3 regions of the Micromonospora sp. LOL_021 genome follow, and region 1 is predicted to be linked to each of the others. Evidence: riboswitches for the same ligand, from Rfam matches in the RefSeq annotation. Region 1 holds a riboswitch; each other region holds the start of a gene.

Evidence for each region. A riboswitch is a leader RNA that binds a small molecule or an ion and turns the genes downstream of it on or off. The one in region 1 is predicted to bind cyclic di-AMP.
Region 2: another riboswitch for cyclic di-AMP. It lies ahead of ACFHWT_RS00845 (coiled-coil domain-containing protein); the one in region 1 lies ahead of ACFHWT_RS03240 (coiled-coil domain-containing protein).
Region 3: another riboswitch for cyclic di-AMP. It lies ahead of ACFHWT_RS17060 (NlpC/P60 family protein); the one in region 1 lies ahead of ACFHWT_RS03240 (coiled-coil domain-containing protein).

Annotation. Positions count from the first base shown of each region.
Region 1 covers NZ_JBHMIN010000002.1:234,181-244,042, forward strand. The annotation lists gene ACFHWT_RS03220 (sensor histidine kinase) at 1-245, opposite strand, end outside; gene ACFHWT_RS03225 (winged helix-turn-helix domain-containing protein) at 274-942, opposite strand; gene ACFHWT_RS03230 (cellulose binding domain-containing protein) at 991-2,055, opposite strand; gene ACFHWT_RS03235 (potassium channel family protein) at 2,784-3,461, opposite strand; cyclic di-AMP (ydaO/yuaA leader) riboswitch at 3,719-3,854, shown strand; gene ACFHWT_RS03240 (coiled-coil domain-containing protein) at 3,857-4,873, shown strand; gene ACFHWT_RS03245 (glycoside hydrolase family 65 protein) at 4,928-7,297, opposite strand; gene ACFHWT_RS03250 (HAD family hydrolase) at 7,294-8,043, opposite strand; gene ACFHWT_RS03255 (ABC transporter ATP-binding protein) at 8,122-9,435, opposite strand; gene ACFHWT_RS03260 (hypothetical protein) at 9,562-9,862, opposite strand, start outside.
Region 2 covers NZ_JBHMIN010000001.1:174,672-184,533, forward strand. The annotation lists gene ACFHWT_RS00840 (glycosyl hydrolase) at 1-2,314, opposite strand, end outside; gene ACFHWT_RS00845 (coiled-coil domain-containing protein) at 2,799-3,866, opposite strand; cyclic di-AMP (ydaO/yuaA leader) riboswitch at 3,934-4,064, opposite strand; gene ACFHWT_RS00850 (cation diffusion facilitator family transporter) at 4,233-5,141, opposite strand; gene ACFHWT_RS00855 (HelD family protein) at 5,187-7,331, opposite strand; gene ACFHWT_RS00860 (alpha/beta fold hydrolase) at 7,502-8,440, opposite strand; gene ACFHWT_RS00865 (carbonic anhydrase) at 8,573-9,232, shown strand; gene ACFHWT_RS00870 (hypothetical protein) at 9,362-9,691, opposite strand.
Region 3 covers NZ_JBHMIN010000024.1:18,249-28,110, reverse strand. The annotation lists gene ACFHWT_RS17100 (PP2C family protein-serine/threonine phosphatase) at 1-1,125, opposite strand, end outside; gene ACFHWT_RS17095 (septal ring lytic transglycosylase RlpA family protein) at 1,327-1,965, opposite strand; gene ACFHWT_RS17090 (phosphoribosyltransferase family protein) at 2,141-2,734, shown strand; gene ACFHWT_RS17085 (hypothetical protein) at 2,754-3,197, opposite strand; gene ACFHWT_RS17080 (glycosyltransferase family 2 protein) at 3,272-4,051, shown strand; tRNA gene ACFHWT_RS17075 (tRNA-Gly) at 4,390-4,460, opposite strand; gene ACFHWT_RS17070 (pyridoxamine 5'-phosphate oxidase family protein) at 4,607-5,122, opposite strand; gene dcd (dCTP deaminase) at 5,252-5,830, shown strand; gene ACFHWT_RS17060 (NlpC/P60 family protein) at 5,991-6,929, opposite strand; cyclic di-AMP (ydaO/yuaA leader) riboswitch at 7,028-7,170, opposite strand; gene ACFHWT_RS17055 (NlpC/P60 family protein) at 7,428-8,387, opposite strand; gene ACFHWT_RS17050 (GOLPH3/VPS74 family protein) at 8,704-9,435, shown strand; gene ACFHWT_RS17045 (VanZ family protein) at 9,432-9,862, opposite strand, start outside.

The sequences.
Region 1 (9,862 bases):
TTGTCGAGTTGCAGCGCCCCGGACTCGTAGTAGAGCAGGGCGGCGGCGGTGCTGGCGGTACGCCGCAGCTCGGCGGCGACCACCTCGTCGCGCTGCCGTCCGTCGACCAGCAGCGCGACGGCACCCATCCCGGCCAGGCCGACCACGTTGATCGCCATCACCAGCAGCGTGATCCGGATCCGCAGGTTGCGCAGCCGGTCGGCGGTCTGCAGCGGCTTGCCGCCCCGCCGGTCACGGCGGTTCACGACGGCGCCCCGCCGACCCGACCGGCGGTCACGACGGCGCCCCGCCGACCCGGTAACCGACCCCGCGTACGGTGTGGATGAGCTGCGGTTCGCCGAGCTTGCGGCGCAGCTGGGCGACCACCGCGTCCACCACGTTCGAGCTGGGGTCGGCGAGCTCGTCCCAGCAGTGTTCGAACAGGTCGCTGCGGGTGACCACCGCCGGGCGCCGGACCAGCAGCATCTCCAGTACGGCGAACTCCTTGCGGGTGAGCGTCAGCAGGACGCCGGCGCGGCGCACCTCCCGGCGGGCGGCGTCGACCTCCAGATCCGCCACCCGCAGCAGCGGCGGGGTGGTAGCGCCGCGGCGTCGGCAGAGCGCCCGGACCCGCAGCACCAGTTCGGCGGTGACGAAGGGCTTCACCACGTAGTCGTCGACGCCGGCCTGGAAGCCGGCGATCCGGTCCCCGGCGCTGTCCAGCGCGGTGAGCACCAGGGCCGGTGTGGTGAGCCCGGCCCGTCGTCGGTGCCCGAGCTGGTGCAGTGAGTCGCCTTCCGGAAGGATCCGGTCGAGCACCAGGCAGTCGTAGTCGTTGATGCTCATGCTCAGGTCGGCCTGGCTCCAGTCGGCCGCCTGGTCGACGGCGAATCCGCCGGAGCGCAGCGCGGTGACGACGGCACTGCGTACCTCGGGGTCGTCCTCGACCACCAGCACCCGCATGCGGGCGAGGCTAGCAAGCCGCCGTCACCAGCGCGTCTTTGACGAGGGTCAACCCGAGGACGCGCACCGGTTGCCGTTGAGCAGGAAGTCCGTCGGCGGCGGGTTGCTGACCGGGTACCTGACCACGAAACCGAGCTGTACGCTGCCGCCGACCGGGATCCGGCTGTTCCACGTCGTGTTGGCGACGGTGATGTCCGGCGGCACCAGGTCGATCGGTTCGGCGCCCCACAGGTGGCTGATCTGCTGATCGCCGGGGAAGGTCCAGCGCAGGGTCCAGCCGTCGATCACGACCGGTCCGGCGTTGTGGATGGTCAACTGGGCCTGGAAGGCTCCGGGCCAGTGGTTCACCACCTGGTAGCTGACCTTGCAGTCGGGTGCCGCCGGCAGGGTCCGCACGGTCAGTGGCTCGGACGGTGGTGACGTGTTGCCGGCGTCGTCGTGGGCCCGCACCACGAAGGTGTACGCGGTCTGCGGTTGTAGTGCGCCGACCCGGGCGGTCGGTCCGGTCGGTGGGTGTTGCGGGGCGGTCGCCACCGGGGTGGTGGAGCCGTCGGGGTTGATCCGCAGCACCTCGTACCAGGCGACGTAGACGTTGTCGGCGGACGGCTGCCACCGCAGGGTGACCGAGTCGGTGCCGATCGTGGTGGCGGTCAGCGCGGTGGGCGCGGTGGGTGGTTGGTCGTCGCCGGGCGGCATGGTCAGACGCAGGCTCGGGCTGGCCGGCGAACGGTTGCCGGCGGCGTCGAGCGCGTACACCCAGAACTGGTACGTCTGCGACGGCCCCAGACCGTCGATGGTGATCTCGTTGTCGGGGGTCGTGCTGATCACGATGTAGTCGGTGTGCAGTCGGGCCACCTCGTAGCCGGTCACCCCGACGTCGTCGGTGGCCGCCGTCCAGACCAGGGTGACGTCGGTGGTGCTGATCGCGGCGACGGTCGGGGTGCCGGGGGTGGTCGGCGGCACGGTGTCCGCTGCGGCGAGCGCCGCGGACGCCGGCAGCAGGGGTGGGCCGAGCAGTGCGGCGGCGACCGCGACGCCGAGCTGGCGTCGTGTGCGGTTGGGATCGCGCCGGATCCACCGGCGGCAGTGGTGCGGCGGTTGCGGCATGGACATCTCGCTTTCGGTGCGGACGCCGGGACGGACCAGCGACTGTGACATCCATGATTGTCGATCGATCAGTCGGGCACCACCGCGCGACAGCGGGCGACGAGATCGTCCGGTCGCGACCAGCGGATCAACCGACTGTGAGCTTGCCCACTACCGATCGACGGAGCTCGAACCTTCTGCGACGGCGAAACGCACCTCGGTCCGACCGTCGCCGCGGATCGGGCGCGGCAGCCAGCTGCTGCTCCAGGCCCCATGCACAACGAAGCCTGCCGATTCATCGGCAGGCTGGGCAGCGCTGTCGGACGGACCGGCGTCGCGGTCCTGACTTGTCGGCGATTCCCCGCCGTAACAATCGGGGACTAGCGTGGGGACGGGGAGGGCAACCCCCGTCCCCACCATCAGTTGCTACACACGCACGAGCGGTCTGGCGTCCAGGTCGTGCGTGACGCGCGGGAGCCGGGCCACGCGAGTGGCTCTGGTTCCACCTCCTCTCGACAGGTGGTGCGCGGGCTGGCGGCGGAGTCCGGGCTTGGCCCGCCGCCAGCCTCGGGAGCTGTGCGGTTGACACGGTGATGTCGCCATCGCCGCGCCACGCGTCGACTACCTCAGTGGGGGCACATCCATCGATGGAAGCGCTCCCATGCAGGGACTGTAGCCTGAGTCACGAGTTTGCGAAAGTCCAGCGGCTGATCAGCTCACGAAATGAAGGTGTGATGAGGCGGTCACGCCCATGTTCACCGGCCGAACTGCTGAACCGCCGTGGTCGCCCCGGCGACGATCAGCAGCGCATCCGGCGGGATCAACGTCTCAGGTCCCGCGTACCGCAGCTGCCGGTCCCGCTCCTTGATCCCGACCACCGTGATGCCGTACCGCTGGCGTAGCCGGGACTCGGCCAACGTCCGACCGGCGGCGTCCGGCGGGGCGCAGACCTTGGCGATGGCGAACCCGTCGTCGAACTCGATGAAGTCGAGCATCCGGCTGGCCAGCAGGTGGGCCACCCGGTCACCCATCGCCGCCTCCGGAAAGATCACATGGTGCGCACCGACCGAGGCGAGGATCCGGCCATGCTTGGCGGTGATCGCCTTCGCCCAGATCTCCGGCACACCCAGCTCGGTCAGCGCCACCACGGTGAGGATGCTGGCCTCGACGTCCGAGCCGATGCCGACCACCGCGCGGGGGTAACCGGCCACACCGCACTGGCGCAACGCCTGGTCATCGGTCGAATCCGCCTCGACCACCCTTGGCAGCCGCTCAGACCAGCGGTGCACCCGCTTGGGATGCTCGTCGATGCCCAGCACGGGATGGCCGAGGCGGAGCAGGGACTGGGCGACCTGACCACCGAACCGGCCGAGGCCGATCACCGCCACGCTGTCGGCGTCCGGCGGCCCGACCGGGGAATCGTCATCTCTCACCGAGGATCCGTCCGACGCTACGACTTTCCCGCTTTTCCTCATACGCACTGTAGTCAGCCGCTAACCTCGGCGCAGCGGTATCCGGCCCGTCCGACGACTTGCGGTACGCCGCCGGACGCAGACAGTGGACATCACCGAAAGTCGTTGTCTGGTAACGGATTTTTCCAGCTCAGTCAGGATTGTCGAGGTGTTGATGCCGGTGACCGATCCGGTAAGCTTGCCGGCGGTCTCCGCCAGGCGGCGCCCACCGGCGCCGGCGGTGACCGCCGCCCAATCACCCTCCGGGGTGAGCCGGGGAACCACGTTTCCACCGGGGTGAATCCGCGCCAGCGGTAGGGATCGTTCCGTCCCGAACCCGTCAGCTAACTCGGTCGGCGGCCAAGGAAAGGAACAGGATGACCGCACCCCTCCGCCGGCGGATTCCGACGGCCGCGGCTCTCGCCGCCGTCGCCGCCCTGCTCGCCGGCTTCGTCGTAGCGTCGCCGGCCGCCGCTCAGGATCCGGACGACGAAGGCGCCCCGCCACTGCTCAGTGAAGTGCTCGAATCAACCGGCCGGGGCTTCGTCGAAGCCAAAGCCGCGGTCGACGAGTCCCGCAAACGCCAGTTGAAGCTCAACCTCGAGTTGGAAAAGGTCGAGGAACGGATAGCGGCGCTGACCCCACAGATCGGCCAGGTCGCCTCCAACTCGTACCGTCTCGGTCGGATCACCCCGGTGATGGTCCTGCTCAACAGCGCCGACCCGGACGCGTTGCTGGAACGCGCCGAAGGCCTGGACATGATCGCGATGCACGACAACAAGCGGATCCGGGAACTCAACGAGGCCCGCGAACAGGCCGCCCGGGCGGTCGCCGCGATCGACGCCGAAGTGGCCCGCGAGGAACAGCAACTCGAGGCGATGGCTCGCCAGAAGAAAGAGGCCGAAAAGGCCCTGCAGCTGGTCGGCGCGGTCGCCACCAACGGGTTCGTCTCGGCCACCTCGCCGGTCGCCGCCCAGGCGCCGCGCAACTCGGACGGTTCCTGGCCGTCCCAGTCGTGCAGTCTGGACGACCCCACCACGAGCGGCTGCATCACGCCGCGCACCATGCACGCGCTGAACGAGGCGAAGAAGGCCGGCTTCACCCGCTTCGTCTCCTGCTTCCGCCCCGGCGGCCCGTTCGAGCACCCGAAGGGGCGGGCCTGCGACTTCTCCGCTCAGCAGCAGGGGTTCGGCGGCGACGCCTTCGGCGACGACCGGCTGTACGGCAACAACCTGACCGCCTTCCTGGTCCGCAACGCCGACAAGCTCGGGATCCTGTACGTCATCTGGTACCGCCAGTTCTGGTCACCGACGACCGGCTGGAGTTCGTACAGCGGTGCCGGCGGCGACCCGAACAGCGACCACACCAACCACGTACATCTGTCCCTGCTGTGACCTGACCTCACCTCGCGCGGTGCCGGGCCGGCCCGGCACCGCGCGAGAGGTCCGTCAGTCGGTACGCGCCGACCGGCGTACCGGTGACCGGCCGGTCGGCTGCTGCGGCGGCGGACCGACCGGGCCGGCCGGCGGGATCGCCCGGGTGACCGGCTTGTCCGCGGTCACCGTGATCGGTTCGCCGTGGTGGGTCAGGTCGACGGTGGCGTTCGGGTCGACGTCGCGCAGCGAGTAGGTCACCTCGTCGTGCTGGACCGCCACCCGCAGCCGCAGGCCCCGCCACATCATGGCGAACTCCAGCCGGTTGATCCGCTGCGGCAGCCGGGGGGCGAAGGTCAGCTCGCCGCCGTGGTCTCGCATCCCGCCGAAGCCGGCGACCAGCGCGAGCCACGCCCCGGCCAGGGCGGCCACGTGGATGCCGTCGCGGGTGTTGCGGTTGATGTCATGCAGGTCCATCAACGCGGCCTCGCCCATGTAGTCGTGGGCGAGCTCCAGATGGCCGGTCTCCGCGGCGATCACCGACTGGGTGCACGCCGACAACGACGAGTCCCGCACCGTACGCCGCTCGTAGTAGGCGAAGTTGCGGGCCTTTTCCTCCTCGGTGAACGCGTCGCCCCGCCAGTGCATCGCCAGCGCCAGGTCGGCCTGCTTGACCACCTGCTTGCGGTACAGATCGAAGTACGGGTAGTGCAGCAGCAGCGGATAGTGGTCCTGCGGGGTGCCGGCGAAATCCCACTCCTGATGCCGGGTGAACCCGGCCGACTGCGGGTGCACGCCCAGCTCGTCGTCGTACGGGACGTGCATCGACAGCGCCGCGTCCCGCCAGGCCGCGGTCTCCTCGTCGTCGACGCCGAGCACCCAGGCCCGGTCGGCGTAGCGCAGCGCGCAGTCGGCGGCGGTCAGCAGGTTCCGCTGTGCCATCAGGTTGGTGTAGATGTTGTCGTCGACCACGGCGGTGTACTCGTCCGGCCCGGTCACCCCGTCGATGTGGAACCGGCCGTGCCGGTCGTGGTGGCCCAGCGAACGCCACAGCCGGGCAGTCTCCACCAGCAGTTCGAGGCCGATCTCCCGCTCGAACTCGACGTCCCCGGTGGCGTGCACGTACCGCCGGACCGCGTCGGCGATGTCCGCCGCCACGTGGAACGCGGCGGTGCCGGCCGGCCAGTACGCCGAGCACTCCTGCCCCCGGATGGTCCGCCACGGGAACGCAGCCCCGTTGAGCCCGAGCATCCGGGCCCGCTCCCGCGCCTGGTCCAGGGTCGAGTGCCGCCAGCGCAGCACCGCAGCGACCGCCCCCGGCTGGGTGTAGGTCAGTACCGGCAGCACGAACATCTCGGTGTCCCAGAAGGCGTGCCCGTCGTACCCCGGGCCGGTCAGCCCTTTCGCCGCGATCGGCCGCTGCTCGGCGCGGGCACCGGCCTGCAGCACGTGGAACAGCCCGAACCGGACCGCCTGCTGAATCTCCGGGTCGCCGTCCACCCGCACGTCCGAGTGGCCCCAGAAGTCGTCGAGGTACTTGCGCTGCTCGGCGCAGAGCCCTTCCCAGCCGGAGATCCGCGCGCCGGCCAACGCCGCGCCGACCTGGTCGCGCAGCGCCGGCAACGAGCGCTGACTGGACCAGCCGTACGTCAGCAGCTTCACCATCCGCAGCCGCTGCCCCGGCTCCAGCAGGCAGGAGACGGTGGTCCGGACCCAGTCGTCGAAACCCTCGGTGCTGACCGACACCTCGCCGGGGCCGTCGATCTCGTGCCCCATCGCCGCCGCCATCCGCAGCCCGCTGGCCTTGGTCCGGTGGATGAGCAGCCCGCCGTCGGGCTGTACCAGCCGCTCCTCGGCCTGCAGCGGCGTCTCCAGCACGGCGGCGACGCGCGGGTCCTTGCTCTGTGCCGGCAGCTCCTCGTTGGCGACCAGCTCGGACTGCACGATGATGCGCAGCGGCTCGTCGACCGCCTCCACCTCGAAGCAGATCGCCGCGACCGCCCGTTGGGTGAACGACACCAGCCGGGTGCTGCGGACCCGGGCGGTACGCCCGGCCGGCGAGCGCCACTCCAGCCTGCGGTCCAGCAGACCGGCCCGCAGGTCGAGCACCCGCTCGTGGGAGAGCAGATCGCCGTAGCGTACGTCGAACGGCTCGTCGTCGATCAGCAGCCGGATCGGTTTGCCGTTGGTGACGTTGACCAGCGTCTGGCCGGACTCGGGGAAGCCGTAGCCGGCTTCGGCGTACGGCAGCGGTCGCAACTCGTAGAACGAGTTCAGGTAGGTGCCGGGCAGGCCGTGCGGTTCGCCCTCGTCCAGGTTGCCGCGGAATCCGACGTGCCCGTTCGCGAGGGCGAAGACCGACTCCGACTGGGCCAGGATGTCGAAGTCGAGCCGGGTCTCCCGCACGTGCCATGGTTCCACGGGATAGGCCCGCTCGCGGATCACCGTTCGGCTCCGACCAGCAACTCCCCCAGATCGCTCACCACGATGTCGGCACCGTTGGCGAGCAGTTCGTCACCGATGCCGACCCGGTCGACACCAATGACACAGCCGAACTCCCCCGCTCGCGCCGCCGTCACGCCGGCCAGCGCGTCCTCGAACACCGCGGCGTTGCCCGGCTCGACGCCGAGCTGCGCGGCAGCCGCCAGGAACGTGTCCGGTTCCGGCTTGCCCCGCAGGCCCTTCTCGCGCGCAATCACCCCGTCTACCCGCACCTCGACCAACTCCTCAATCCCCGCCGCGATCAGCACGTCCCGGCAGTTGGCGCTGGCCGAGACGACGGCCCGGTGCAGCCCGACCCAGCGGGCAGCATGAAGGTAGGCCAATGAACCGTCGTAGACCTGCACCCCGTCTTCGGCGATGCGTCGCAGCAGCACCTCGTTCTTCCGGGTGCCGATGCCGTACACGGTGTCGGCCTCCGGGGGGTCGTCCGCCGACCCCTCGGGAAGCTCAACGCCTCGCGAGGCGAGGAAGGAACGCACCCCGTCGGCCCGCGGTCGACCGTCGACGTACTGGCTGTAGTCGGCACCCGGATCGAACGGCTGGAACGGCTGGCCGGTCTCGTCGGCCCGGGCGCGGAGGAAGTTGTTGAAGGTTTCCTCCCACGCCGCGTTGTGCACTTTCGCGGTCTGAGTCAACACCCCATCGAGGTCGAACAGGCAGGCGGTCACATGAGCGGGTAGACCGAGCACGCAGCCAATCTAACCTGATCTCCGGTCGGCCGGCTCGGTTTCCACCGGCGCGCCTGCCCACGGTGACCAGTCAGTCACTCATCGCCATCCGACATCGATCCGATCGCCCCGTTCGTCGAAGAAGTGCAGGGCGTCCATCCGGACCGAGACGGCCAGGGGATGGCCGGGGGTGACTGCCGGGTACGGAGCCAGCCGCACGGCCAGTTCGGCCGGCCGGCGGTGGTGCCGCCCCGGGTCGCTGAGCACGCTTTCCCGGTCCGGGCCGGACTCGGCCGACTGCTCGGCGACGGCTGCCCGGCCAACGGACCGACCGGTGAGGCGCTGCATCACGCCGCTGAACCGGTGGAGCCGGCCGCCGGCACCGGCCGGCTCCACCGCCGTGCCGGCGAGGTCGTCGACCACGATCGCGGTGGCCCCGATGTCGAGGTAGGCCAGCGACTCGTGGCCGTGATGTTCGAGGAACCGGATCCGGCCCTGCAGCACGTCACCCGGGCTGCCGGGGGCAACCGGGGTCAGCGCCTCGGCCCGCAGGCCGACCACGATGCGTTCCCCGTGGTAGTGCGACACCGCCCGGGCGCGCAGATCGGTCCAGGGCAGGTAGAGGGTCTGTTCGCCCAGGTTGAGCGCGACGTAGCGGTCGAGATGGACGTAGACCGAGGCCTCCAGCAGGTTCATCCGAGGGCTGCCGAGGAACGCGGCGACGTAGAGGGTGGCCGGGCGGCCGTACACCTCGGTCGGGGTGCCGACGTCCTGCAGCACGCCCTTGCGCATGATTGCCACCCGGTCGGCCATGGTGAGCGCCTCGGCCTGGTCGTGGGTGACGTAGACGGTACTGACGCCGAGCTCGCGGACCAGCCCGGAGATCTCCGCCCGCAGCTCGGCCCGCAGCCCGCTGTCCAGGTTGGATAGCGGCTCGTCCATCAGGAACAGGCCGGGACGGCGGACGATGGCCCGCCCCATCGCCACCCGTTGCCGCTGGCCACCGGAGAGCTGACTGGGCTTACGGGCGAGTACGTCGCCGATGCCCAGCGCGCTGGCGACGTCAGCCACCCGTTCCTGCCGGGAAGCCGTTTCCACTCCGGACAGGCGCAGCGGGAAGGCGATGTTGTCCCCCACCGACATGTGCGGATAGAGGGCGAAGTCCTGGAAGACCATCGCGACCCGGCGGTCCCGGGGCGGAATGTCGTTGGCCAGCTCGCCGTCCAGTAGCACCGCGCCGCTGCTCGGATCCTCCAGCCCGGCGATCATCCGCAGCACGGTCGACTTGCCGCAGCCGGACGGGCCGAGGAGCACCATGAACTCACCGTCGTTGACGTCGAGGTTGACCTTGTCGACGGCGACGGTCCCGTCGGCAAAGACCTTGGATACATCCTTGAGCGCGACGGTGGTCACCGTCACCTCCCCCAGCCATCGGTTGCCGGCCCCCGAATGACTGTGACGAGCGCCATCGCCCTGGCACATCGGGTAAACGTGCCATGTTCATATTGTGACAGCTCGATTACCAGAAGAGCGGGTGGATTACCGAGCGGTTACTTCGGGTAGCCCGACCGGCGACGTACCGAACTCCGGATGCCGGGGTACCCCGTCCCACTGCTGGCCACCCCGACGCAGGAAGTAGTCGAGACCGGCGTCCCAGGTGTGCCCGGCCGCCCGCCGTTCGTACAGGTAGCCGAGCGGATGGGTGCGGTAGATCAGCCCGCCGGCTCGCAGCACCCGGTCCATCAGGCCGCGGTCCACCGACCGGGGCACCGGCCGCCAACCACCGACCGCCTCCAGGTCACCGCGCGCCATCAACATCGTGCCGCCGGCCACCGGGGCG
Region 2 (9,862 bases), on a different contig from region 1:
CGGTCATCCGGGTGCCGTCGGAGAAGGTGACCGTGACCGGTGACCCGGTGATGTTGCTCGCCACGTAGGTGCGGGCGCCGTTGCGGTTGAACACCGCGTACAACGGAGTGTTCGCGGTGACGCCGGTGTCGACCCGGCCCAACGCTGCCAGGTTGCGCACCCAGTGGAACGTGTGCGCCCGGCTCTCGCCCTCCTCGACCGGGTAGTTGGGGTTCGCCCGCAGGTTGGTCAGGGCGGCGTTGGCGTCGCCGAGCGCCTGGAACGACCAGAGGACGTCCTGCCAGACCGTCGGCGGGCCGCCGTTGTTGGTGACCAGCGCGTTCCAGTTGGTGGCGATGTAGTTTGGCCGGTAGCCGAGGTAGAGCGAGCCACCGGTGATCGGCAGCATGTTGATGCCCTGGATCATCTCCGGTTCGGCGCTGAACCAGGTGGCGTACGCCCCGCCGTCACCCCAGACCATGCCGACCGACCGGTGTCCGAAGGTGGCCGGGAAGTTGGTGTCGGAGGAGTCGAGCCAGTACTCCTGGATGGCCGCCGACTGGGTGGTGTAGATGTACAGTCCGGCGTCGCGGATCGCGGTGTTGCCGGTGGCCAGGCCCCACTGGATCAGGGCGTTGGCGAAGTTCATCCCCTCCGAGGACGACTCCTGGTTGTTGCCGGCGAAGAACGCTCCGTGCCCGGCGGCCCAGTCATGGCCGGCGTAGACGTCGAAGTCACGCAGGAACGGGAACATCGGGTCGTTGCGGTCCCAGCTGTTCGCGTCGCGGATCAGCAGGTTGACCATGCCGCCGTACTGGTTGGCCGATGCCCAGGTGGGGTCGAACTTGGCCAGCGTCGCGGCTGCGGCGATGTAGTAGCCGTAGTGGAAGTGGTGGTCGTTGAGATCGGTGTCGGAGCCGTACGAGGCGGGGTAGCCAACCAGGGTGCCCCACGCCTGGTCGTAGAAGAACACCCGTTCGGCCTTGCCCGGGCTGGCGGTGAACCAGTCGGTCAGCCGGTTGCGGATCGCGGCGAGCAGGTGGTCGCGTTGAGCGGTCCGGCCGAGCTGGTCGGCGATCTCGGCCAGCCGGGCGGCCCGGCCGAGCGCCTTGCCGGTCCAGTAGGTGTCGTTGTCGAAGCCGGCGAGCGGATCGCCGGACGCGGCCTGGTCCAGGTGGGCGGTGAGTGTGGCGAGGTCGGCACCGGCGCTGGTGGCCACCGCGGGCACCTCCGGCAGTACGCCGTGGAAGCGCATCGCGGTCCGGAACGACGTCGCGCCGACCAGGTTGCGCATCGGGCCGCGGGCCGACACGTAGGTCTCGGCGATCGGGCTGCCGCCATCGAGGTGCTTCCACTGGTGCGGGTAGAGGGAGACGACCGTGCCGGTGGCGGAGCCCTCCCGGGCCGTGGTGGTGAAGCTGTAGGTGGCGTCGACCGTGCTGCTGGCCTGGTCGTAGCTCCAGCTGACCCGGGTGCCGGTGACGTGGGCGTGGGCGTACTGGCTGTAGCTGTCCATCAGGGCGGTACGTCGCGCGGCGCTGATGCCGGCTCCGGTGGGCAGCAGCGCCACCGAGAAGTAGCCGCGGCCGGCGAGGGTGGAGCTGATCGTGGTCCCGTTGACGGTCCAGGTCGCGCCGCTGGGAGCGTAGGCGACGTAGTCGTGGCCGCGCATCGAGAATCCGACGCGGGTGCCGCTGTGGTGCCAGACCGTCGGGGTGCCGGGGAACGACAGCTGTGCGTTACCGCCGGTGACCTGGGCGTACACGAACGGCAGGCCGTGGCCGACGGTGGCGCGCAGCGTGCGGGCACCGTCGGACCAGTACGGGCTGACGGTCCAGTCGGTCCAGCCGTCGACCTTGACGTCCGGGGCGTTGAGTCCGGCGACGCCGAGGGTGAACTCCCGGGTGTACGGGTAGTGGTACTCGCCGACGCCGGTCGACGTGCCGGAGATCGCCGCCTCGGTGGTGTAGGAGACCCCGAGACCGCCGGAGGTCGGCTGGAACGACATCGGGTGGGCGTGCAGCGGGTCGGAGTACGCGCAGTTGTAGCGCTTGAACAGTAGCGACGACCACCAGTCGTTGGTGGGTACGGCACCGGTCGGCGCGTTGCCGGTCACGTACTGCCGGGGGTTGGCGGAGATGTTGCCGCAGGCGGTCGGGGCGGCGGCACCGGCCGGGCGGGTGGTGGTGTAGCTGCCGGCGCCGACGGTGGCGGCGTCGGCGGTGCGCAGTACGCCGAAGATCAGTCCGGCGGCGGCCAGCGCCGTCACGGTGGTGGCTGCCAGGATCCGGCGCGGCGTACGACCTGTTCGCGCGCCACGGATCGACAGGTTCATGGTGCCTCCGGGTTGGGTAGGGCGCGGTCCACGATCGCGAAAAATTTCACGCCCATTAATGAGTTATTGCCAGGAGGTCATCAGACATGCGGGCTTCTGTCAATATCCCGACATGAACTTTCGTGAATCCGGCACGGCGTCGGGGTGGTCGGTTGACAGCTGCGCTGCCGCTGCTATATATCTAGCTGTGAGAGCGCTCTCTCGCTCTCGCGAGCCGCAATGTGGCCTGCGTGAGCCGGGTGTGACTGCGTGGTGGTAGAGCGCTCTCGCGTGGTTGCCGGTGGCCGTCGGTCGATATGCCGATCGGTCTTTCCGTGCTGCCCGAGGCTCCCTCGCGCCGTTTATCGGCGCCGACAGGAATCGTGTTCCGGGAATGCGCTGCGGCGACTCGGGGGATTACCGACGAGCCGGAGGGGCCGTCGGTTCGTAGTCGTGCGGGGGCGGACGGCCACGTCGGTGGCCGTCCGCCCCCGCACGTGCGACGTCAGTACACCGACAGGTGCACGTGGTTCGTGTGGTCGCTGGACGGGTCGCCACCTGCGCCGCTGTACGTCTTCCAGCCGCTGCTGGGCAGCCAGATCCGCTTGTACCAGATCACGTAGAGCACGCCGAGTCGGTCGGCGTTGTTGATGTAGTAGTTCGCGAGGTTGTCGCCGTAGCTCTTGTCGCCACCGGTCGCGACTCCACCGAAGCCGTTGGGCTGGGCGGCGAAGTCACACGCCCGGCCCTTGGGGTGCTCGCCGGAACTGCCGTTGCGGAAGCAGGACACGTAACGGGTGAAGCCGGCAGCCTTCGCCTGGTTCAGGGCATGCAGCGTACGAGGCGTGATGCAGCCGGAGGTGGTGGGGTCGTCGACGCTGCACGACTCGGCCGGCCAGGAGCCGTTGGCGTTGCGCGGGGCCGGGGTCGCCGACGCGCTGGCTGAGCCGGAGCCGGACGAACCGGAGGATCCTGAGCCGGAGGATCCGCTGGCGGCGGCCCGCTCGGCCTCCTCCGCCGCCTGCTGCCTCGCCCGCTCCTCAGCCTCCTCCTCGGCGGCGACCGCGACGGCCAGGGCCCGCTCCGCCTGGTTTCGGCGCTGGTCCATGATGGTGACCTGCTTCTGCTGCTCCCGGATCTCATGCTCGATCGCAGCCTTGGACCTGGTCACCTGGTCACGGGTGCGGTACAGCTCGCGGAGCTGCTTCTCCTCGTTGGCGGTCACCGCGCTCAGCGCCGCCGCCCGGTCGATGAACCCCTCCGGTGAGGTGCTGTTGAGCAGAGCGGAGACCGGGCCGAGCCGGCCGTTGCGGTACGCGCGGTCGACGATGTGCCCGACGCTCCTGTTTCGTTGCTCCAGCTCAGCACCGACCGTGGTGAGCTGCTCGGACAGCTTCTTCTGCCGGCCCTTCGAATGGTTGAGCGCCGCCTTGGCGTCGATCCAGCCTTTCGAGGCCGCATCGAGCTGCTTGCGCAGGCTGTCGGTGCCGCCCTCGTCTTCGACCCGGTCGGGTCGGTTCGTGGGCAGGGCGGCTCCGGCCGGCGAGCCGATCGGGGTGCCGGTGACGGCCATCAGGGCGGCGGTCAACGCAGCCAATAACGCGAATCGGGTTTTCCTGTGGACTGTGCGTGACACTGTGCGTTCCTTCCGTCAGCCGCCGACCGGGTTAGCTGACGGGTTCGGGACGGAAGATCCCTACCGCGTAACGCGGATGCACCCCAGGTACGTGGTTCCCCGGCTCGCCGTACGGCGATTAGGCGACGGCCGCCGCGGGCGCCGGAGGGGCGCCGCCCGAGCGGAGACCGGGGCCGACACTACCGGTTCCCCGGGTTGCCGTCCCGGTATCGATAGCCGTGTTATGTCCAGAAAAATCAGAAATATATGTATATCGTAGCTGTCAACGTCGCGGTAAGGTCACGAAACTTAAGCATCTGCTAATCACCAGTCGGTCGGTCCACAGGAGTCGGCGGGGGCCAGTGGCTCGATCTGCAGCGTCGCGTGCTCGATACCGAACTCGTCGTGCAGGGCCGTCCGGGCGTCCCGCAGCACCGTGCCGACGTCGACCGACGAGGTCACGGCCAGGTGCGCCGAGGCCACCTCCATGCCCGGGGTGAGCGTCCAGACGTGCAGGTCGTGCACGTCGCAGACGCCCGGCACAGTGGCCAGTCGGCTGCGGACCCGGTCGACCTCCACGTGCTCCGGCGCCGCCTGCACCAGGATGCGCAGCGCGGCCCGGGCAAGTCGCCAGGTACGCGGCAGGATGAACACCCCGACACCGACGGCGACCAGTGGGTCGGCGTACCACCAGCCGGTGGTGGCGATCACCGTGGCGGCCACCAGCACCCCCACTGAGCCGAGCAGGTCGCCGAGCACCTCCAGGTAGGCGCCGCGTACGTTGAGGCTCTCCCGGGCCCCCTGGCGCAGCAGGGCGAAGGCGACGATGTTGGCGAGCAGCCCGGCGACCGCCACCACCAGCATCGGGCCGACCGTGACCGGCTCCGGATCGGCGAACCGGCGGGCCGCTTCCACCAGGACGTAGAGCGCGACCCCGGCGAGTAGTACGGCGTTCGCCAGCGCGGCGAGTACCTCGAGGCGGTAGAGGCCGAAGGTGCGCTGCGGCTCCCCGGTCGGTCGTCGGGTCGCGGCGATCGCCGCGAGCGCCATGCCGATGCCGAGTACGTCGGTGAACATGTGCCCGGCGTCGGACAGCAGCGCCAGGGAGCTGGTCGCCAGCGCGGTGACCGCCTCGACGACCATGAAGACCGCCAGCAGGGCGAAGGCCGCCCAGAGACGCCCGTAGTGTCGCTGGCCGGTGCTCCCGGCACCGTGATCGTGTCCGGCTCCCACGCCTGCCACCCTCCGTCGCCCGGCGTTTCGTCAGCAGACTAATGCTCACATGGCAATATGTGCAATCGAATCCGGGTCGAGGTCGATGGTGACCAGCCGCTGTGTCGCCCGGGAGAGCGCGACGTAGAGCGTGCGCACCCCGGCCTCGGACTCGGCACGGATATCCTCGCCGGCCACCAGCACCACCGCGTCGTACTCCATGCCCTTCGCCTGCAGGCTCGACACCACCTGCAGCCGCGAGGTCGCCAGCTCGGCGAGCCAGCCGGCGACCTCGTCCCGCCGGGCCACCGCGGCGATGACGCCGACCGTCCCCTCCACGGCTGCCAGCATCTCGGCGGTCGCGTTACGGACGGCAGCCGGCAGCACCGTCGCAGATACCCGGTCCCGGCGCGGTGCCACCCCGGTCGATCGGACCGCCGTCGGCAACGGGGCATCCGGAGCGACCTCGCGGATCACCCCGGCGGCCAGTTCGAAGATCTCCGCCGGGTTGCGGTAGTTCGTGGTCAGCCCGAACTCCCGCCGCGGCCGCCGGCCCAACGCCCGGTCCCGGGCCTGGGCGAGCTCGGCCGGATCCCCGGTCCACGCGGTCTGCGCCGGATCCCCGACCACCGTCCAGGAGGCGAGCCGGCCCCGGCGCCCGATCATCCGCCACTGCATCGGCGACACGTCCTGCGCCTCGTCGACCACCACGTGGGCGTACTCCCGGTAGTCGGCCGGCCGATCCCGGGCGGCGGCCCGGGCCGCCCGGTCCCGGTCGGCGAAGGTCGTCACCTCACGGACCCCGCCGGTCACCTGGAACGGATCCCGGTGCCGACGGCGGGGCTGCGGCGGCCGGCCGAGCAGTTCGTCCAACTCGTCCAGCAGCGCCACGTCCGCGATCGTCGGCCCGTGGCCCGCCAGGTCACCGAACGCGTCGGCCAGCGCCGTGATCTCGGCCGGGCCGAGCACGCCCCGCGCGTACCGACGCAGCCGGTCCGGCCGGGCCAGCCAGCCCAGCACGTGTCGCGGCAGCAACCGGGGCCACCAGGCCCGCAGGAAGTCCCGGAAATCGTCCCGGTCCGACAACTCGTCCTCGAACTCGGCCTGTCCGGGCAGCCGGGCCGGGGCCACCAACTGCCGGGCCTGCGCCCACAACGCCTCGAACAACCCGTCGATACCGGCCCGCCGGACCTCGTTGCGCCGCGCCCCCCGGGGCAGCGCACGGGCCCGGATGCCGTCCAGCTCCGGGCCGCGCAGCCGCAGCAACTGCCCCCGGTAGAGCAGCCGTAGCTCGGTCGGCCCGTCCGGTACCGCGTCACGTACCGCCTGTTCCAGTACCCGCCGCATCCGCAGCGACCCCTTCACCACGGCGACCGCCGCCGGATCCGTCCGGGTCGCCGACACCCCAGGCAGCAGCGACCCCAGCGACCTCAGGGTGGCGCTCTCCTCACCCAGGGCGGGCAGCACCGCGGCGATGTACTCGACGAAGACCCCGGTCGGGCCGACGACCAGGATGCCGCCGCCAGCGAACCGGCTCCGGTCCGAATAGAGCAGGTACGCCGCCCGGTGCAGCGCGACCGCGGTCTTGCCGGTGCCGGGGCCGCCCGAGACGATCGTCACCCCGGTGGCGGGCGACCGGATGGCCTGGTCCTGCTCCTGCTGGATGGTGGCCACGATGTCGCGCATCCCACGTCCCTTGGCGCGGGCCAGGGTGGCCAGCAGCGCGCCGTCGCCGACCACCCGCATCCCGGCCGGCGCGGCCGCTGGGTCGAGCAGGTCGTCGGAGACGCCGGTGACCCGCTCGCCCCGGGACTGGATGGTGCGCCGCCGCACCACGCCCTGTGGTCGGGCCGGCGTCGCCTGGTAGAACGCGGCGGCGGCCGGGGCACGCCAGTCGATCAGCAGCGGCTCGGCCCGCTCGCCGCGCACCCCGAGCCGACCCACGTGCAGCACCGCGCCGTCGCGCAGATCGAGCCGGCCGAACACCAGCCCTTCGTGCTCGGCGTCGAGCAGATGCCGCCGCCGGGCCGCGTGGAAGACCATCGCGTCGCGCTCCACCAGGGCACCGACGTTGCCCACCCGGGCGAGGCGGTAGCCGTCTCGCTCGGCGCGTACCGCGTCCCGGCGTAGCTGTGCCAACCGGGCGTACACCCGGTCGACGTGCCGCTGCTCGGCGGCGATCTCCTGGTCCAACGTGGTGGCGTCGGTCAACGCTGCGGCTCCTGGGCGAGGGCGGGTCGGCCGGGGTAGGGCGGCCGGTCCGCCGGCGGACGGTCACGGCGCCGGGCGGCGACGGCGGAGCGTGGTGACCCCGTCACGTGATCGGACCCGGCAGCCTTACGACGTTACCGTCCGCGCGCCAGCCCGGCGCCGGCTCCCGGTCACCGGGCGACCCCGGCCAGGCGGATCCGGTTGCCGCGCCCGGCCGCCCTGCCGAGCACCTCGACGAGGGCGGCCGTCACCCGGTCCGGTCGTTCCAGCATCAGCATGTGTCCGGCCCCGGGGCAGACGGTCAGGTCGGTTCCGGGCAACGCGTCGACGATCGATTCGGCGCAGATCGGCGGCGTCAGCCGGTCACGATCTCCCACCAGTACCGCCGCCGGAACCTCGTCGAGCGCCGCCAGCGTGCGGAGCCGGCGTTGAGCGCCGATCGAAGCGCGGTAGCCGCCGATCGCCCGTAGCGTCGTCCGACCGACGGCGGTGGTCGCCAGTTCGAGGTCCCGCGGATCGCAGGTGTCCCCGAACAGCAGCCACCGAAGGGTCGGCCGCAGCGGCTGCAGCAGACCCGGATGGGGTCGCCGGGCGCCGCATCTGGCCAGCACACCGGCCCCGGCCACCTCGCAGAGCCGGACCAGCCGGGCGACCGGGGGTGCCAGCCCGTACGCGGTGTGGGTGTGTCCCTCCGCCGTGGTGGCCACGAACGCCAGTCCGGCGACCCGGGCGGCGAAATCCACCGGGTGCCGGTGCGCGTACTCCATGATCGCCATGCCACCCATCGAATGCCCGGCCAGGACCACCGGGCCGGCGGCGTCCACCCGGCGCAGCACCGCGGCGAGGTCGTCGCCCAGCTGCCCGAGAGTCATCGTGGCCAGCCCGGCGGCCGTGGACCGGCCGTGACCGCGGGCGTCGTAGGTAACCACCCGGACCCGCTGTCCGGACGTCCCGGTCAGCTCCCCGACCTGACGGTGCCAGGTGTGCTGGTCGAGCGTCCAGCCGTGCAACAGGACGAGGGTCAGTTCCGCATCGCGTGGGCCACTGGACCGCCCGCGCAGCACCACTCCGTCCGGCAGCCGGACGCTGAACTCCTGAGGCCTGCCCACCGCCGTCACCTCCGCCCATGTCGCTGGCGGTCCCGGTACGGACGTACCCCGGTAGGCAGGATCTGGAACCAGCACGGTGAGAAGACTCGCAACTGCCTTCCCGACCGGCCAGTAGCACGCCACGCTGCATTCATGTCGTCACCGTCGTTCCCGATGCCGGATTCCCGGGCACCGCGTCCGTCCGGCCCGCCACCACCCGATCACCCCGGCCCGGCCGAGGCGCTGGCCGAGCTGCTGGCCGGCAACCGGCGTTTCGTCACCGGACGACCACGGCACGGTCACGACGTGTCGGCGGCTGCGGCCAGCGCTGCGCTCGGCGAGCAGCATCCGATCGCGTTCGTGCTCGGCTGCATCGACTCGCGGGTGCCGCTGGAGGCGATCTTCGACCAGAATTTCGGTTCGATCTGCGTCGGGCGGTCCGGCGCCCAGGTGCTGGACCAGGCGATCGTCGGGTCGATCGAGTTCGCCGTCGGTGCGTTGGGTGTGCCGTTGGTCATCGTGCTCGGACACGAGCGGTGCGGAGCGGTGGCGTCGACCATCAGCGCGCAACGCACCGGCAGTCGCCCGGCCGGCAGCATCGGGTACCTGGTGGAGCAGATCGCTCCGGCGGTGACCGAGGTCGGTGTGGGGCACCCGGACGTGCAGCCCCTCGCGGTGCGGGCCCATGTGCGGCGGACCGTGCAACGGCTGCGGCAGGTGGAGTTGCTCGCCGCGGCGCTCGCGGACGGGCGGATCGACGTCACTGGCGGGGTCTACGACCTCGGAAACGGCCAGGTGGAACTGCTCAACTGAGCAGCAGCAGCCACTGTCAGCGACCGCGACACCGCCACGCCACCACCAGCGACGGAAACGACCCCGCCGGGCGTGCCGCCCGGCGGGGCCGTCCAAGGTCCGGGTCGTCGTCGACCCGTCAGATCATGCTCAGGCCTCGAAGACCCCGGCCTCGACGAGCCGCTTCTCGGTCAGCTCCCAGCCGTGACCCGGGTGGGCGGCCGCCAGCGCGTTGATCTCCAACCGGATCTTCGCGGCGTGGCCGGCACCGGCCAGCGACCGGATCTCCTCCACGAACGCGTCCGAGTCGGTACGCAGGTGAGCGGTCTTCCCGTTGGTGAGGTTGCGAACATAGGCGTGCTTGCCGCCGTTGAGCGGGATCAAGTACTTGAACTCGCCGAGGACGCTCAGGGCACCACCCTGACCGGCCTGGCCGGCGCGGACTGACGCGCGCGCGGTCTTGGAGGTGTTGCTCGCCACGGGGGGACTCCCTTGCAGGACTGACGGTACGGACAGGACTGGTGGTACGAACAGGGCTGGCGGTACGAACAGGGCTGGCGGTACGAACAGGGCTGGCGGTACGGGCAGGGCTGGCGGTACGGCTGATCACACAAACGGTTCGCTGGGTGTCGGGCATACGCCGCCCTCATC
Region 3 (9,862 bases), on a different contig from region 1:
GCCGGGTGCGCCGACCTCCCAGCTCGGCACGGACGGGGCGGGCACCGCCCCGGAGCCCGAGTACTCCATCAGGACCAGGGCGATGTCGTCGTCGAGCCGCCCGTACACCCACTCGACCAGCGCCGTCTCCAGCGATGCCAGGCCGTCGCCAACGGTGCCGTGACCCAGCAGCCGCCAGGCCCGGTCCGCGGTGGGGAAGAAGGCACCGTCCCGACGTGCCTCGCCCAGTCCGTCGGTGAACAGCAGCAATCGGTCACCCGGCTCGAGACGTTCGACCCGGGGACGTACCACCGGCATGAAACCGAGTGGCGGCGCCGGAGCCGGCGGTTCCAGCGGGATCACTTCGCCTCGGCGCAGCAGCAGCGGAGCCGGATGCCCACAGTTGACGATGGTCAGCGTTCCACCGCGCTCCTCGACCAGGGCGGCGGTGACGAAATCCTCGTCGCCCACGCTGCGCGCCACCGCCCGGTCCAGGTCCGCCACGATGGCCCGCAGGTCGGCCCGCTCATAGGCGACGTGCCGGTACGAACCCAGGACGATGCTGGCCAACCGGACCGCGTCCAGGCCTTTGCCCCGTACGTCTCCGATGATCATGCGTACGCCGTACGGCGTGTCGAGCGCCTCGTACAGGTCACCGCCGATGTCCGCGGCGGCGGTGGCGGAGATGTAGCGTCCCGCCACGGCGAGCGTGCCGACCTGTGGTCCGAGCGGACGCAGCACCGCCTGCTGGGCCACCGACGCCAGCCGCGAAAGCTCGGCGATCTGCTGTGCCTGCCGTTCCCGGATGACCGCGACCGCCGCCGCCAGTCCGGTGGCCAGCGCGATGCCGACCACGTTCACCGCGGTCGCCAGCGAGAGCATCTGACCGGTCAGCGCGAAGATGCCGCCGACCAGGGTGGCCAGCACCCCGGTGGAGAGCACCACCCGCCACGTCGCGAAGGCCGCCGCGAGGAACGGGGCGGCGGCGACCAGACCGACGTAGTTGACCCCGGACCCGTCCGCGATCTCCACCACGGAGACGAGCGCGAGCAGCACGAGGGCCGCGCCGAGGCCGACGCGGGAACCAGCGCTGAGTGGGCGGCGGCCGCCCATCGGAAAGATGTGCATGGGTACGCGAAACAGCATGACTCATCGGTGGCGGTGGCCCAACGGAGTTGGCCTGTCGTCTGATCCGGATATGGCCACCCGGAGTATTGGACAACCTTGGCACCCTGGCTATCCCCCGGGCGGGCGGCGAGCGGTTGCTCAACCTGTGGGCAAACCTGAAAATGGCACATCACGCCGCTGACCAGCAGCTCGACACTGAGTGGCAACTCAGGATTGCGGTCAGTCGCCGAGAATCTCGTAGCGAACCTGCAGGTGACCCAGGTCAAGAGCCGCAATCTTCGCGAAAGCGGCAGGGGCCAGGTCGAGGCACCGCCCGTCGATGAACGGTCCCCGATCGTTGATCCGGACCACCACGCTGGCACCGGTCTGCGGGTTGGTCACCCGCACCTGAGTGCCGAACGGCAGAGTACGGTGCGCGGCGGTCATCCCTGACGGGTCGAACGGCTCGCCGTTCGCGGTGACCTGTCCGCTGGCGTAGTACGACGCACCGCAGGTGCCGCTCTCCACCACCTGGCCACCGGACTGGGCCTCGTTCTGGGTCTGGGACGGCCCGCCGGTCGGGGACCGTTCTGGCGTCGGGGACGGTTTCGGCGTCGAGGCGGCTCGGTCGGCCCCACGTGCCGCCCGGGTCGACGCGGTCGAGCGGTCCGGCACAGGGGAGCCGGACGCCGTGGTCGTGGACGGCGTGTTCGTAGGCGGTGTGGCCGTGGACGCCGCACGCGATGTTGTCGACGTACCGGCGGTCAGTTCGAACGCCATGGCCGTTCCGCCCGCCAGCACACCGGCCAGCAGGACCACCGCCAACCACGGTGCCAGCCGCAGACGGTACGGACGCGGGTTGCGATGGCGCGCGGCCATGACGTCTCCTGACGAGCTGACAACATAATTTAGCCGCCGCAACGTAGCCGGAGCAGGCCGTGTCGTGTCAAGTGTGCCCGGCAGATTCACCGGCGCGGAGTCCCGGCATACTCGGCCGGTGACCGACGCCGCAGCCGCTCACCCGCACCGGTCCCGCGCGGCCGCAGCCGGCAATGTGCCACGCCCGGCCGCATCCGGCGACGCGCCGGACCCGGTTGAACTTCGGCGGCTGCTGATCGACACCTTCGTCTGGCACGACCCCGGCCCGGCCAGCAGCCATCTGGTGAGCGACCTGTCCGGGTGGTGGCGACACCCCCGGATTCTCGCCGGGATCGGCCCGGCCCTCGCCGATCTGGCCAGCGCCAATCTGGCCGACGCGGACCGACCGAGCACGGTGATGACCCCGCAGGTCACCGGGCTGCTTGTCGGCCCGCTGGTGGCGACAGCGCTCGGCGTTGGCGTCGTACCCGCGTACAAGGAGGATCTGCAGCGGGCAATCGCGGACGCGACCACCTGGACCACGACGGCGCCCGACTACCGGGGCCGCACACTGCGGCTCGGTGTCCGTGACCGGCACCTCGGCCCAGGCGACCGGGTCCTGCTGGTCGACGACTGGGTCACCAGCGGCGCGCAGCTGCGGGCCATGGCGCAGCTCGCCGCAGCTCGCGGGGCGGTCGTCGTCGGCAGCGCGGTGATCGTCGCCGACTGTCCGCCCCCCGTCGTCGACGAACTCCGGATCCGCAGCCTGATCCACAGCGAGGACCTGTGAACCACCAGGGTCGGATCGGCTACGGGGTCGCCTCGTGTCCCGGTCGGCCGACGGTACGCCGGGCCTGCTTCATCTCCGCCTCGTGGATGTGCCGGCGGCCGCCCACCAGCGCCTCCCGGGCCGCCCGCTCGACCGCCTGGAAGGTCGCGTAGTAGCCGTCGTCGAACTCCTCGACGATCTGGAACGTCCAGCGGCCCGGCAGGACGTTGCGACCGATCAGCTCCGTCTCGACCCGGTCAGCCATGTGCCGGTGACCGGCCCCGCGCAGCAGCTGGACGACCCGGTCCAGGGTCGCATCCGCGCCGCCGATCAGCTGGTGCATCGAGTAGAGGTGGCCACGGGCCCGGTGCACCGTCTCCAGTGCCTTGCTCAACTCGCCGAGCGCCGCGACCGTGGCGTCGTCCACCCCGGCGGGGCGGGAGTGAGCGGCGTCCGTCGAGCGCGGGTCCGACGATTCCGGCATGGGACATTCGTACCAGAGATCGGCGCACCGCAACGTAGGGTCAAGGATCAACAACCCATAGTAGAGTCGGAGCGATGCGCCGGCCCCCGCAGACCATCTCGGTGGTCACTCCTGTCCATCCCGCGAGCATCCCGTACCTCGCTGACGCGTACGCCTCGCTGCGGGCGCAGCGGATACCGCCTGGCTGGCAGTGGCGCTGGCTGGTGCAGGAGGACGGGCAGACCGGTGAGGTCGCAACCGCGCTGCCCCAGGACCGACGGATCAGCGTCGGCCACAACCGCCCTGGTGGCCCCGGCGTCACCCGCACCATGGCGCTGTCCCGCGTCGACGGGCCGCTGGTCAAGGTGCTCGACGCCGACGACCGGCTGACCTCCGACGCGCTGGCCCGCGACATCGCGGTCCTCACCGCCGACCCGACGGTCGACTGGACGACGGCGGCGGCGCTCGATCTGCTGAGCGACCACAGCACGGTACGGATGGCCACCGATCCACCGGGCGGCCGGTTGCCCGCCGGCACGGTCCACCGGTGCCGGCAGGAGGACGCCTACCGACTGCCGGTGCACCCGGCGACGCTGTGCATCCGTACGGACCTGCTGCTGGCCCTGGGCGGCTGGCTGGCGCTGCCCGCCTCCGAGGACACCGGGCTGCTCCTCGCCGCGAGCACGGTCAGCGACGGTCACTTCATCGATGAGCCGGGGTTGCTCTACCGGAAGTGGCCCGGGCAGGTGACCAACCAGCAGGCCCACTGGTCCCCGACGGAACGGGCCGACCGGATCCAGGTGATCGAAAGCCGGGTCGCCGCGCTGGCGCGGCTGGGCATCGGTCCGACGTCGTCCACACCACAAGGTCGGTGATGACGCGCGGCGGTCGTCGCACGCAGCGTGACCCCCCGGGCCAGCGGTTACCTGTTCAGCTTGATGCCAGAGGTGCATCAGGATGCACCTGCGGCATCACGTCCACCGAGGCAGCATGGGTTCCGAGGCGGGCAACGCAGGCAGTTGGATTGATGACCAAAGCTACGAAATGATCAAAAAGGTGGCAGAGCTGACCAATCGCAGCCCCAGCGAGTTGATCCGCGAAGTGCTGCAGGCCTCGTACCCACGGAAGTAGGAACCTAGCGGCGACCCCGCGTACGTACAGTGCAAGCCCTGGTTGGGAGTGTGGTCACGACCAAGGCTTTCGTGTGTTGGAGAGCGGGTGACGGGAATCGAACCCGCACTGTCAGCTTGGGAAGCTGATGTTCTGCCATTGAACTACACCCGCGAGCGGCCCCACTTTACCCGGTCCGCCCGGTCACTGCGCAACAGGCCCGGCCGCCAACCGAGCACCAGCATGGGTACGGCTCGACACCCGTCGACCGAGCGTCAACGGGTAGGGCGTCGACGCGTCGGCCGGTGCCGCACGGCGGATCAGCAGGCGACCGGGGTCGGCACCGGGTGGGAGACGCTGCCGCTGGTCGGGTCGAGCCAGACCTGGACGGCTGGTTGCCGTGGCGCCGCCGCCGCGTAGTGGCCGGTGCTGCCACCGCGTTGCGCCACCATCGCCACGTCGACGGTGAACTCGAACAGCCGCCAGTCGACGTGCGGCACGGCCCCGAGATCGCTGGCCAGCCGACCCACCTTGGTCGGATCGGTGACCGGATGCGCCCGACCTGCCAGGTACGCCTCGTCGTCGCTCTCCTCCGGCGGGAACGAGTGCAGCGCGTACCGACCGTCCCGCTCCAGGTCACGCCGCTTCGGCGAATCGATGATGAAGCAGAACAGCCCACTGTCGGTGATCACCGGGGAGACCGGGTGCACCCGGGGACCGCCGTCGGCTCGGACGGTGGCGAGGTAGCCGAGGCCGGGGCCGTACTGCTGCATGAGGAGTCGGATCGCCGTGGCCAGGCGGGGCTCGTCGGCTGCGAACTCGGACCAGGTTGCCATGCGATCATTCTATCGAACATGTGTACGAAGAGATAGTGGGATCGCCCGGCCACGCCGATCCGGGTACGTTCCGGCCAGGACACCCGCCGCACGGTCGCACCGCCGGCCGCACGTCGCTATCGTGTGACGATGCTCCTCTCCGACCGGGACATCGTCGCGGAGACCAAGACCGGCGGCCTCTCCCTCGAGCCGTTCGAACCCTCGCTCGTCCAGCCGTCGAGCATCGATGTCCGGCTCGACCGATACTTCCGGGTCTTCAACAACCACCTTTACACCCACATCGACCCGGCCACCCGGCAGGACGATCTGACGTCCCAGGTCGAGGTGCCCAGCGGCGACCCGTTCGTGCTGCACCCCGGTGAATTCGTCCTCGCCTCCACGCTCGAGGTCGTCTCGCTCGGCGACGGCCTGGCCGCCCGGCTGGAGGGCAAGTCGAGCCTGGGTCGGCTGGGCCTGCTGACCCACTCCACCGCCGGCTTCATCGACCCCGGCTTCTCCGGCCACGTGACGTTGGAGTTGTCCAACGTGGCGAACCTGCCGATCAAGCTCTGGCCCGGGATGAGGATCGGCCAGTTGTGCATCTTCCGGCTCTCGTCGACGTCCGAGCATCCGTACGGGTCGGCGGTCTACGGATCCCGGTACCAGGGGCAGCGTGGCCCCACTCCGAGCCGGTCCTGGCAGCGGTGGCGCACCTGGCCGACCAGCTGAACCGGCAGGGCTGCCGGAGAGCCGGCGTACCGGCGACGGGGAGGCGAAAGGCGCCCTCCCAAGCCGGGGGGAGACATGGGAGGGCGCCTTTCCGGTGGCCGGTGCTGCCGCTTGACGGGGGGATCAGCGGCACGCGCCAGGCCATGGGGAGGAGTCAGGTCTAACCAGGCCTGCCGTAACTGTGCACACTCGAACCGATCTTGCGCATCTGCACCGGTTCGCCCGCCTGGGAGGCGTGCACGATCCAGCCGTCACCCACGTACATGCCAACGTGGGAGAGCCCGCTGTAGTAGAAGATGAGGTCGCCGGGGCGCAACTCGTCCCGGCTGACGTTGGCGGTCACCTGACGCTGCCGAGCGGCGTTGTGCGGCAGCGAGACGCCGGCCTGCGCCCAGGCGGCCAAGGTGAGACCCGAACAGTCGTAGCTGCCCGGTCCCGCTGAACCCCACACGTACGGCTTGCCGATCTGCGCACAGGCGAAGGTGACCGCCTTGCCGGCCGCACCGCCGGGGTAGGTCGCCGGGCAGGGCGCGGGACGCAGCGAGCCGAGGGTGTTGGTCGAGCCGTACGCCTCCAGTCGCAGGTCCTGCAACCGGTCGACCTCGGCGTCGATCTCCTTGGCCTTCGCCGCCAGCTCAGCCTCGGTGCTGGTCAGCTCGACGATCAGATCGTCGAGTGGGGCTTTCTTCGCGGCGTACTCGTTCTTGAGGTCGACGACGGCCTGGACGTCGCGGGCCTGCCGCCGGGCGAACTGGTCCAGCAGCTCGAGCTGGTCGGCGAGGTGGGTCGGCTTGCCGTTGGTCAGGATCGCGTTGAAGACCGACGGACTACCGCCCTTGTACGACCGGGCGGCGAACTCGCTTACCCGGTCCATCGCCAGGTCGATCTGGATCTGCAGCGGCTTGATCTTCTTTTGCAGTTCGTCCGCCTGCTTCTTCTTGGCGGCAAGGTCCTGCCGTACGGCGTTGTGCCGTTCGATCGTCGGTTCGAGCTCGGCCCAGACCTCGTCGATCTGCGACTCGATCTCGGCGACGGTCGGCTGCGCCTGCGCCGGAGCTCCGACCAGCAGCAGACCGACGCCGGTCGTGGCGGCGATCAACGCGTTGAGTATTCGTCGAGGGTCGTGCGGCGTTTTTCGCCGATGGTCGCGGCTGGACCACCGGAGGTACCGCCGAGGGGCGCTCGTAGCCACCGGACTCCTTCTCCCCAGACCGCCTACCGGGTTAGCTGACGGGTTCGGGCGGAAAGGAGACGCCCTACCGCAGTGGCCTGCGGATTCACCCCGGGAGTGCCGTGGGTCCCCGGCTCGCCGTCAGGCGGCGATTAGGCGGTGTCAGGCCGAGGTCAACCCGGTTGGTTGACGTCCTCCCGACTCGACGATCCCCAAGGGTAGAGAGCGGTGTTCTCGCTACGCAAGCGAGAACACGGACTATCTCTTTGCGTACACATCCGATTGCGTATCGTGCATAGGCTGTCGTCGTTCAAGCGTTCGAATCTTGCTGGGCGGACCGGCCCGTTCATACCGGTCCGCCCATACGTTCGGCCCACCGACGCGCGTCACTCAGATCGCCTCGGCGAGCGTGCTGACCTGCCGCGATCAGCCGACCCGCTTGAATCCGGCGAGCGGCATGTTGTCGATGTTCTCCATCTGCACGGGTTGACCCGCGCGTGGAGCGTGCACCATCAGGCCATTACCGATGTAGATCCCCACGTGATGCAGATCACTAAAGAAGAATACGAGATCCCCTGGTTTGGCGTTGGCGCGGCTGACCGAACTGCCCTGATTCCACTGAGTTCCGGTGTAATGCGTGAGGCTGACACCGGCACTTGCCCAGGCGTACTGGGTCAGGCCGGAACAGTCGAAGGCGTTCGGCCCGGTGGCACCCCAGACGTACGGCTTACCGAGCTGTGCGCACGCGGTGCGGACCGCGGTTCCGGCGGCTCCGCCGACCGACACCGCCGGGCACGGGCCGGAGGCACCGGATCCGCCGGTGTAGCCGGTTGACTGGTACGCGGCGTTTCGCGCCCGTTCCAGCCGCTTGATTTCGGCGTCGATGGCCTTGCGCTGCTCGGCGAGCGTCTTGTCCTGTGCCTGCTGCTTCGCGATCAGCTCGTCCAGCGCCTGCCGCTCGGCGAGATAGCGGTCCCGGGTGTCCAGAACGGCGGTGATCTTTTCCTGCCGACGCTTGGAGATCCGGTCCAGCACCACGAGCTGATCCGCCAGGCTGGTCGGTGATCCGGTCCGGAGCAGGGCGTTCAGTTCGCTCGACGGCCCGGTCCGGTAATAGCGGTTGGCCACCTCGCCGATCTCGTCCGCCGCCAGGTTGGCCTGCAGCGACAGGGGGCGGATCTTCTCGTCGAGCGCGGCCGCCTTCTTCTCGTTGGCCTTGAGCTCGCTGTGCACCTTGTTGTACTGCTCAATGACCGGTTCCAGTTTCAGCCACTGGGCGTCCAACTCGGCTTCGATCTCAGCCAGCGTCGGCTCGGCGTGGGCCGGCCCAGCCGGGGAGACCAACGCGGTTACGGCGAGCAACAGCGCAATCGCACTGCGCCGCATAAAGCGCATGGGTCGACGCTCTCCGCATCGATATCGGGACCCACTGTGACGATGGATGTGCGAATTTGCGAGCGCACGTGCCATTGGCAGCGACTCCTTCAATGGTTCGATCGCTGGGGCCTCACGGGCGGGGGTACGGAGGCCGACATCCGCAGCGGTCGGTGCATCACCTTATTGGAAAGCGCGGTGTTCGTTCAAGACCGCCTGCTGTCCCTGCTTCATCCGAAGCAACCGCTCGTCGCCGCCCGCAGCCGCTGCTTCTCCCGCAGCCACCGCTTCTCCTGCAGTCACCGCTCTGGGCGGTTAGCGTGACGGTATGACGTCGCTCAGCATCGCGGAAGAGCTGGTCCTGCTCAGCTATGACGATTCCGGAACCGCGACCGTCGCATCCCCCGAGCTCGACTACGCGGTCGCCGGGGCAGTGTTGTGCGACCTCGCCGTAGGCGGGCAGCTTTCGATCGATGCGGACGGCCGGGTGCAGGCCAGCGGCAACCCGGCCGAAGACAGCCAGGCCAGCGACAACCCGGCTCACGGTGTCCCGGCCGAGGACGACCCGGGTCGAGGGCAGGGTCGGAAGCTGCTCGACCGGGCACGGACCAGGATCCAGGCCGAGCCCGGCCGCGCGACCCGCGACTGGGTGGTCGATCTGTCCCACGGTGTAGTCGACGAGGTGCTCGACGGGCTGGTCGCCTCGGGAGTGCTCCGCCGGGAACGGGACCGGGTGCTCTGGGTGCTGCCCCGGACCAGGTTCGCTCCGCCGGACGGCGTCGAACCGCCCGCCGAGACGGCGACCCGGCGACGGCTGGCCGCCGCCGAGCGCGGTGCCGGACCGGTCGAACCGCGTACCGCCGCATTGGCCTGCCTGCTGAACGCACTCGACGTACCTGACACCGGTGCCGCACAGCCCTTGGACGCGCAGCGCCACCTGTCCGCTGTGCTCGGGCCGGCGACCTGGCCGATCGCCGCGACCACCGACGTCGTCGACGGGTACCGGGCAACGGTCGCCCGCGGCGTCGTCACCGCCACCGATGTCGCGACTGGTAGCTAGCTGACCCTGGTACGCGCCGGTGCGAACCGCCGCCACAGCAACCGGACGATGCCGCCGCCGACCGCCCCGATCAGCACCCCGGTCGCATTGTTGACCCAGTCGTAGCCGACACACTCGCGGCCGACGCCGAGCACCGCCTGGGCGACTTCGACGCCGGCCGGGGCCAGCAGGAGCAGCCCAGTGGCCAGCGCTGGCCGGCGGACCGCCAGGACGGCACAGAACGCCAGCGGCACGAACATCACCACGTTGCCGACCCGTTCACCGAGCGAATCGACGGTGACCAGCCCGGACCACAGCACCGCCGGATCGGTGAGTGACCGGAGGCACGCGGTCAGGACCTCCCCGTTCGGGCCGGAAACGGAGGCCCCGGGAGCGAGCGGTACGCCGGTACCGGCCGGTGCCGGCGGCAGGGTGAGCGCGGTGATCG